DNA from 2 places in the Streptomyces sp. NPDC037100 genome. Region 2 is predicted to be linked to the other one. Evidence: riboswitches for the same ligand, from Rfam matches in the RefSeq annotation. Region 2 holds a riboswitch; the other holds the start of a gene.
The links. Region 2 has a riboswitch for thiamine pyrophosphate ahead of ACZ7EG_RS29320 (thiamine ABC transporter substrate-binding protein). Riboswitches for the same ligand answer to the same signal wherever they lie in the genome.
Positions count from the first base shown of each region.

Region 1 (3,398 bases), on a different contig from region 2:
CGACGCGCTCCACGCGCGCGTGCGTGCGCAGGACCGCGCCCGCGGCGGCGTACCAGCCGGCCATCGGGGCGGCGACCTCGGCGGGCAGCGCCCCGGCGAGCGGGCGTTCGGCGGCCTCGACGACGGTCACCGCGCAGCCCGCCTCGCGCGCGGCGGTGGCGAACTCCGCGCCGATCCAGCCCGCGCCGACGACCACGATGTCGTGCTGGCGGGCCAGCACCGGCCGCAGCCGCTCGGCGTCGTCCAGGGTGCGCAGCAGATGCACACCGGGCACGCCCTCGGTGCCGGGCAGCCGGACGGGTTCCGCGCCGGTCGCGACGACGAGGACGTCGTACGGCACGGGTCCGTCCTCGGTGTCCAGCTCGTGGTCGGCGGGGCGCAGGCCCAGCACCTCGCAGCCGAGCCGCAGTTCGATGCCGAGAGCCTCGAAGTCGACGTCGAAGGCGGAGCCCTCGGACTTGCCGAGCAGAACGGCCTTGGACAGCGGGGGCCGGTCGTAGGGCTGGTGGGGCTCGGCGCCGATGAGGATCACGTCACCGGTGAAGCCCTGCTCGCGCAGGGCGACGGCGGTCTGCACCCCGGCCATGCCCGCACCCGCCACGACGACGCGCCGCGGCGCGGACGGACCTGGTTCCTGCGTCTGCTCGCTCACCTGATCACCATAGACACCTGACGTTCTGTCAGTCAGTGCTCATGCGCCGTGACCTGCTCCACAACGCTCGTGCCGTTGCCCCGCTGGGACTCCCACTCCCAGGTCTCCTCCAGCCGCACCCGCCCGTCGGGCAGCTCCACGACCGCCGATACGCAGTGCCCCGAGGAGGTGGTCCCGTCCCGCTTGAGCTGGACGTACCGGAAGTCCAGCCGGTCACCTTCCCGGGTACCCACGAGGTGCCCGCGTACGACGTCGCCGCCCGTGTACTCGGCCCAGATCTCGCCCTCCCGCTCGTGGTACGTGAACCGGGTGCGGGTGCCCACCTGGCCCGGTGCCTGGTCGGCGACCGGGGCGAGGACGAGACCGTCGAGGGATCGGGCCATGGGCTGAGGCTCCCTTACTGCGGGACAGGGCGTCGGGCTAGGGTGGCCAACGTAAAGCACTCGCGGGAGCCCGGACGCACCGGGCTGAGAGGGAGGCTGGCGGCCTCCGACCGTACGAACCTGATCCGGGTCATGCCGGCGAAGGGAGGGGCTGGACGCCCATGACGCCTACGTCCACATCGTCAGACGTCCTGGTCATCGGGGGCGGGATCATCGGCCTGGTCACGGCCTGGCGGGCCGCGCAACGGGGCCTCACCACGGCCGTCGTGGACCCCGAGCCGGGCGGCGGAGCCGCGCAGGTGGCCGCCGGCATGCTGGCCGCCGTCACGGAACTGCACTACGGCGAGCAGACCCTGCTCGGCCTGAACCTCGCCTCCGCCAGGCGCTACCCGGACTTCGCCGCCGAGCTCACCGAGCTGACCGGCCGGGACCTCGGCTACCGCCGCTGCGGCACGCTCGCCGTGGCCCTGGACGCCGACGACCGGGCCCATCTGCGCGAACTGCACGCCCTGCAACAGCAGTCGGGGCTGGAGTCGCAGTGGCTGTCGGGGCGCGAGTGCCGGCGCCTGGAGCCGATGCTCGCGCCGGGCGTGCGCGGGGGGCTGCGGGTCGACGGTGATCACCAGATCGATCCCCGGCGGCTGGCCGGGGCGCTTCTCGCCGCGTGCGAGCGGGCGGGCGTGGTCTTCCACCGGGCGTGGGCGGAGCGGCTGACCGTCGTCCGGGACCGGGCCGCCGGTGCCGTTCTGGCGGACGGGACCGGGGCGGCCGCCGGGCAGGTGGTGCTCGCCGGGGGCAGTCTCAGCGGGCGGCTCGCCGGCGTCCCGGCGGACGTACTGCCTCCTGTGCGGCCCGTGAAGGGCCAGGTCCTGCGGCTGACCATGCCGCAGCGGCACGGGCCGTTCCTGAACCGGACCGTGCGCGCGGTCGTGCGCGGCAGCCACGTCTACCTGGTGCCGCGCGCGAGCGGCGAACTGGTCGTCGGGGCCACCAGCGAGGAGCTGGGCTGGGACACCACCGTGACCGCGGGCGGCGTGTACGAGCTGCTGCGGGACGCGCACGAGCTGGTCCCGGGCATCACCGAGCTGCCGCTCACCGAGACCAGGGCCGGGCTGCGGCCCGGCTCCCCCGACAACGCGCCGCTGCTCGGACCCACCGGTCTGGAGGGGCTGCTGCTGGCCACCGGGCACTACCGCAACGGCGTCCTGCTCACACCGGTGACCGGCGACGCCCTGGCGCACGTCCTGGCGACGGGCGAACTCCCCGAGGAGGCCCGTCCCTTCACCCCGAAACGCTTCAGCCCCGCCACCGCACTCACGGAGCAGCCCGCATGAACATCTCCGTCAACGGCGAGCCCCGGGACGTCGGGCCCGGCACGGCTCTGGACACCGTCGTGAGGTCGCTCACGGCCTCGCCCTCGGGCGTGGCCGCCGCCCTCAACGAAACCGTCGTCCCGCGCACCCAGTGGCCCTCCACGCCCCTGTCCGAGGGAGACCGCGTGGAAGTCCTCACCGCCGTCCAGGGAGGCTGACCATGGCCGACGATCCGTTCGTCCTCGGTGGTACGTCCTTCACGTCCCGTCTGATCATGGGCACGGGCGGGGCGCCCAGCCTCGACGTGCTGGAGCGGTCGCTGGTCGCGTCCGGGACGGAGCTGACGACCGTCGCGATGCGCCGGGTGAACGCCTCGGTGCACGGCTCGGTGCTGTCCGTCCTCGACAAGCTCGGCATCCGGGTGCTGCCGAACACGGCGGGCTGCTTCACGGCCGGCGAGGCCGTCCTCACGGCCCGCCTGGCACGCGAGGCCCTCGGCACGGACCTGATCAAGCTGGAGGTCATCGCCGACGAGCGCACGCTGCTGCCGGACCCGGTCGAGACGCTGGAGGCGGCCGAGACCCTGGTCGACGACGGGTTCACGGTGCTGCCGTACACCAACGACGATCCGGTGCTCGCGCGGAAGCTGGAGGACGTGGGCTGTGCGGCGATCATGCCGCTCGGCTCGCCGATCGGCTCCGGGCTCGGCATCCGCAACCCGCACAACTTCCAGCTGATCGTCGAGCACGCGCGCGTGCCGGTGATCCTGGACGCGGGCGCGGGGACGGCGTCGGACGCCGCGCTGGCGATGGAGCTGGGGTGTGCGGGCGTGATGCTCGCCTCGGCGGTGACGCGGGCGCAGGAACCCGTGCTGATGGCCGACGCCATGCGGCACGCCGTGGAGGCGGGGCGGCTGGCGTACCGGGCCGGGCGGATCCCCCGGCGGCATTTCGCCCGGGCGTCGTCTCCCGCGCAGGGCATGGCGGTGCTGGACCCGGAGCGGCCCGCTTTCCAATAGGGGCATAGGGGCACACGTCACAGGTCGGCTGC
Region 1 covers NZ_JBVJSX010000007.1:43,123-46,520, reverse strand. Annotated here, with positions in the region: gene ACZ7EG_RS23250 (NAD(P)/FAD-dependent oxidoreductase) at 1-652, opposite strand, end outside; gene ACZ7EG_RS23245 (avidin-fold protein) at 685-1,035, opposite strand; TPP riboswitch at 1,088-1,199, shown strand; gene thiO (glycine oxidase ThiO) at 1,197-2,369, shown strand; gene thiS (sulfur carrier protein ThiS) at 2,366-2,566, shown strand; gene ACZ7EG_RS23230 (thiazole synthase) at 2,569-3,366, shown strand.
Region 1: another riboswitch for thiamine pyrophosphate. It lies ahead of thiO (glycine oxidase ThiO); the one in region 2 lies ahead of ACZ7EG_RS29320 (thiamine ABC transporter substrate-binding protein).

Region 2 (3,398 bases):
GTAGACCAACGACGACAGACGGCGATCACGGGTGACCGTCCCCACCCCGTTCTGGCCTGGGCAACCGGAGTTGATCTGCCACACTGGATGGGTTATGCCTGCACCCGGAGAACTCACTTTCGTCGCCCCCCGCGGAGCCAAGAAGCCGCCGCGGCATCTCGCCGATCTCACTCCTGCCGAGCGCAAGGAGGCCGTTGCCGCGGTCGGGGAGAAGCCGTTTCGTGCCAAGCAGCTCTCGCAGCACTACTTCGCGCGGTACGCGCACGATCCGGAGCAGTGGACCGACATCCCGGTCGGCGCCCGGGGGCGGCTCCAGGAAGCCCTGCTGCCCGAGCTGATGACCGTCGTGCGGCATCTGTCGACCGACCAGGGCACCACCCGCAAGACCCTGTGGCGGCTGTTCGACGGGACGCTCGTCGAGTCCGTGCTGATGCGCTACCCGGACCGGGTGACCATGTGCATCAGTTCGCAGGCCGGGTGCGGGATGAATTGCCCGTTCTGTGCTACCGGGCAGGCCGGGCTGGACCGGAATCTGTCCACCGCCGAGATCGTGCACCAGATCGTGGACGGCATGCGGGCCCTGAGGGACGGGGAGGTTCCCGGCGGCCCTGCGCGGCTCAGCAACATCGTCTTCATGGGCATGGGCGAGCCCCTCGCCAACTACAACCGGGTCATCGGCTCCATCCGGCGGCTCACCGACCCCGAGCCCGACGGCGTGGGGCTCTCGCAGCGCGGTATCACCGTCTCCACCGTCGGCCTCGTCCCCGCCATCCACCGGTTCTCCGACGAGGGCTTCAAGTGCCGCCTCGCCATCTCGCTGCACGCGCCCGACGACGAACTGCGCGACACCCTCGTGCCCGTGAACACGCGCTGGAAGGTCCGCGAGGTGCTGGACGCCGGCTTCGAGTACAGCGCCAAGTCCGGGCGCCGGCTGTCCATCGAGTACGCGCTGATCCGGGACATCAACGACCAGGCGTGGCGGGGTGACCGGCTCGGGCGGCTGCTCAAGGGCAAGCCCGTGCACGTGAACCTGATCCCGCTGAACCCGACGCCCGGGTCGAAGTGGACCGCCTCGCGGCCCGAGGACGAGAAGGCCTTCGTGGAGGCCATCGCGGCCCATGGTGTGCCGGTGACGATCCGGGACACCCGTGGTCAGGAGATCGACGGGGCGTGTGGTCAGCTCGCGGCCACCGAACGGTAGTCTGACCGCCGTAAGAACATCTGCATATTCCGACAGGGGAGCGCCACAGCGCTGAGAGTGCGGCACAGGGCCGCAGACCCTCCGAACCTGGCCCAGGTCATTCTGGGTAGGGAGATCGGTCATCACTCGAGCTGTTGCGCCCCGCCCGGGACCACGGAAGTCCCGGGCGGGGCCGCGTCTTCTCCTGGTCACTCCAGGAGGAATCCAGTGGGTAACAACATCAAGCGGCTGACGGCGGCGGTCGTCGGGCTCGGCATGGCCGGCACGCTCGCCGCGTGCGGGGAGTCGTCCGGCGGCGGGCAGGGGTCCGGCGACTCCAAGACCGTGACGCTGGTCAGCCACGACTCGTGGGCCGCGTCCGAGGACGTCATCGCGGCCTTCGAGAAGCAGTCCGGCTACAAGGTCAGGGTCCTCAAGGACGGCGACGCCGGGCAGGCCGTGAACAAGGCCATCCTGACCAAGGACAACCCGCAGGGCGACGTCTTCTTCGGCGTCGACAACACGCTGCTCTCGCGGGCGCTCGACAACGGGCTGTTCCAGTCGTACGAGCCGAAGGGCTCCGACACGATCAAGGCCGAGTACCGCGTCGACCAGGACCAGCACCGGGTCACGCCCATCGACACCGGCGACATCTGCGTCAACTACGACAAGAAGTACTTCGCCGACCACGAGCTGGAGCCGCCGAAGAGCTTCGACGACCTGGTCAAGCCCCAGTACAAGAACCTGCTGGTGACCGAGAACGCCTCCGCCTCCTCGCCCGGTCTCGGTTTCCTGCTCGGCACCGCCGCGAAGTACGGCGATGACGGCTGGGAGGGCTACTGGAAGAAGCTCAAGGCCAACGGCGTGAAGGTCGTCGACGGCTGGGAGCAGGCCTACAACGAGGAGTTCTCCGGCTCCAGCAGCGGCAAGAAGGCCAAGGGCGACCGGCCGCTCGTCGTGTCGTACGCCTCCTCGCCGCCCGCGGAGGTGCTGTACGCCAAGCCGAAGCCCACCGCCGCCCCGACCGGGGTCGCCGAGGGCACCTGCTTCCGGCAGGTCGAGTACGCCGGGCTGCTCAGCAACGCGAAGAACACCAAGGGCGGCAAGGCCTTCCTCGAATTCCTCGTCAGCAAGCCGTTCCAGGACGACATGCCGCTCAACATGTTCGTCTACCCGGTGCGCGAGGGCGCCCAGGTGCCGCCGGAGTTCGTGAAGTACGGGCCGCAGGCGAAGGACCCGGAGACCATGGACCCGGCGAAGATCGCCGACCACCGTGACCAGTGGGTCAAGTCGTGGACCTCACTCGTACTGAAGTAGCCGCCCGGACGCGGGGCGCGGCGGCGCGGTTCGGTCTGCTGGCCGCGCCCGTCGCGTTCTTCGCGGTCTTCTTCGCCTACCCCGTCGCCGCGATCGTCGCGCGCGGCCTCAAGACCGACGGGACCTGGCACCTCGGACGGATCGGGGAGGTGCTGGCGCAGTCCGACGTCCGGCACGTGCTGTGGTTCACCACCTGGCAGGCAGTGGTCTCCACCGCGCTCACGTTGCTCGTCGCTCTTCCCGGCGCGTACGTCTTCGCCCGCTTCGACTTCCCGGGCAAGCAGGTCCTGCGGGCGGTCGTGACCGTGCCGTTCGTGCTGCCGACGGTCGTCGTCGGTACGGCGTTCCTGGCGCTCGTCGGGCGGGGCGGGCTGCTCGACGAGCTGTGGGGCGTACGGCTGGACACCACCGTGTGGGCGATCCTGCTCGCGCACGTCTTCTTCAACTACGCGGTCGTCGTCAGGACCGTCGGCGGGCTCTGGGCGCAGCTCGACCCGCGGCAGGAAGAGGCCGCGCGCATGCTCGGGGCGTCGCCGTCGAAGGCCTGGCGGCAGGTCACGCTGCCCGCGCTCGCCCCGGCCGTGGCCGCCGCCGCGCTGATGGTCTTCCTGTTCACCTTCACCTCCTTCGGGGTGGTGCAGGTCCTCGGCGGGCCCACCTTCTCCACTCTGGAGGTGGAGATCTACCGGCAGACCTCGGAGATCTTCGACCTGTCCACGGCGGCCGTGCTGACCCTCATCCAGTTCGTCGCGGTGGGCGCGATCCTCGCGGTCCACGCCTGGACCGTGCGGCGGCGGGAGACCACGCTGCGGCTGGTGGACGCCGCGGTGACCGCCCGCCGGCCGCGCGGCGCGGGGGAGTGGGCGCTGCTCGGCGGAGTGCTCGTCACCGTCGCCGTCCT
Region 2 covers NZ_JBVJSX010000010.1:144,787-148,184, reverse strand. Annotated here, with positions in the region: gene rlmN (dual-specificity RNA methyltransferase RlmN) at 95-1,201, shown strand; TPP riboswitch at 1,226-1,332, shown strand; gene ACZ7EG_RS29320 (thiamine ABC transporter substrate-binding protein) at 1,457-2,497, shown strand; gene ACZ7EG_RS29315 (ABC transporter permease) at 2,536-3,398, shown strand, end outside.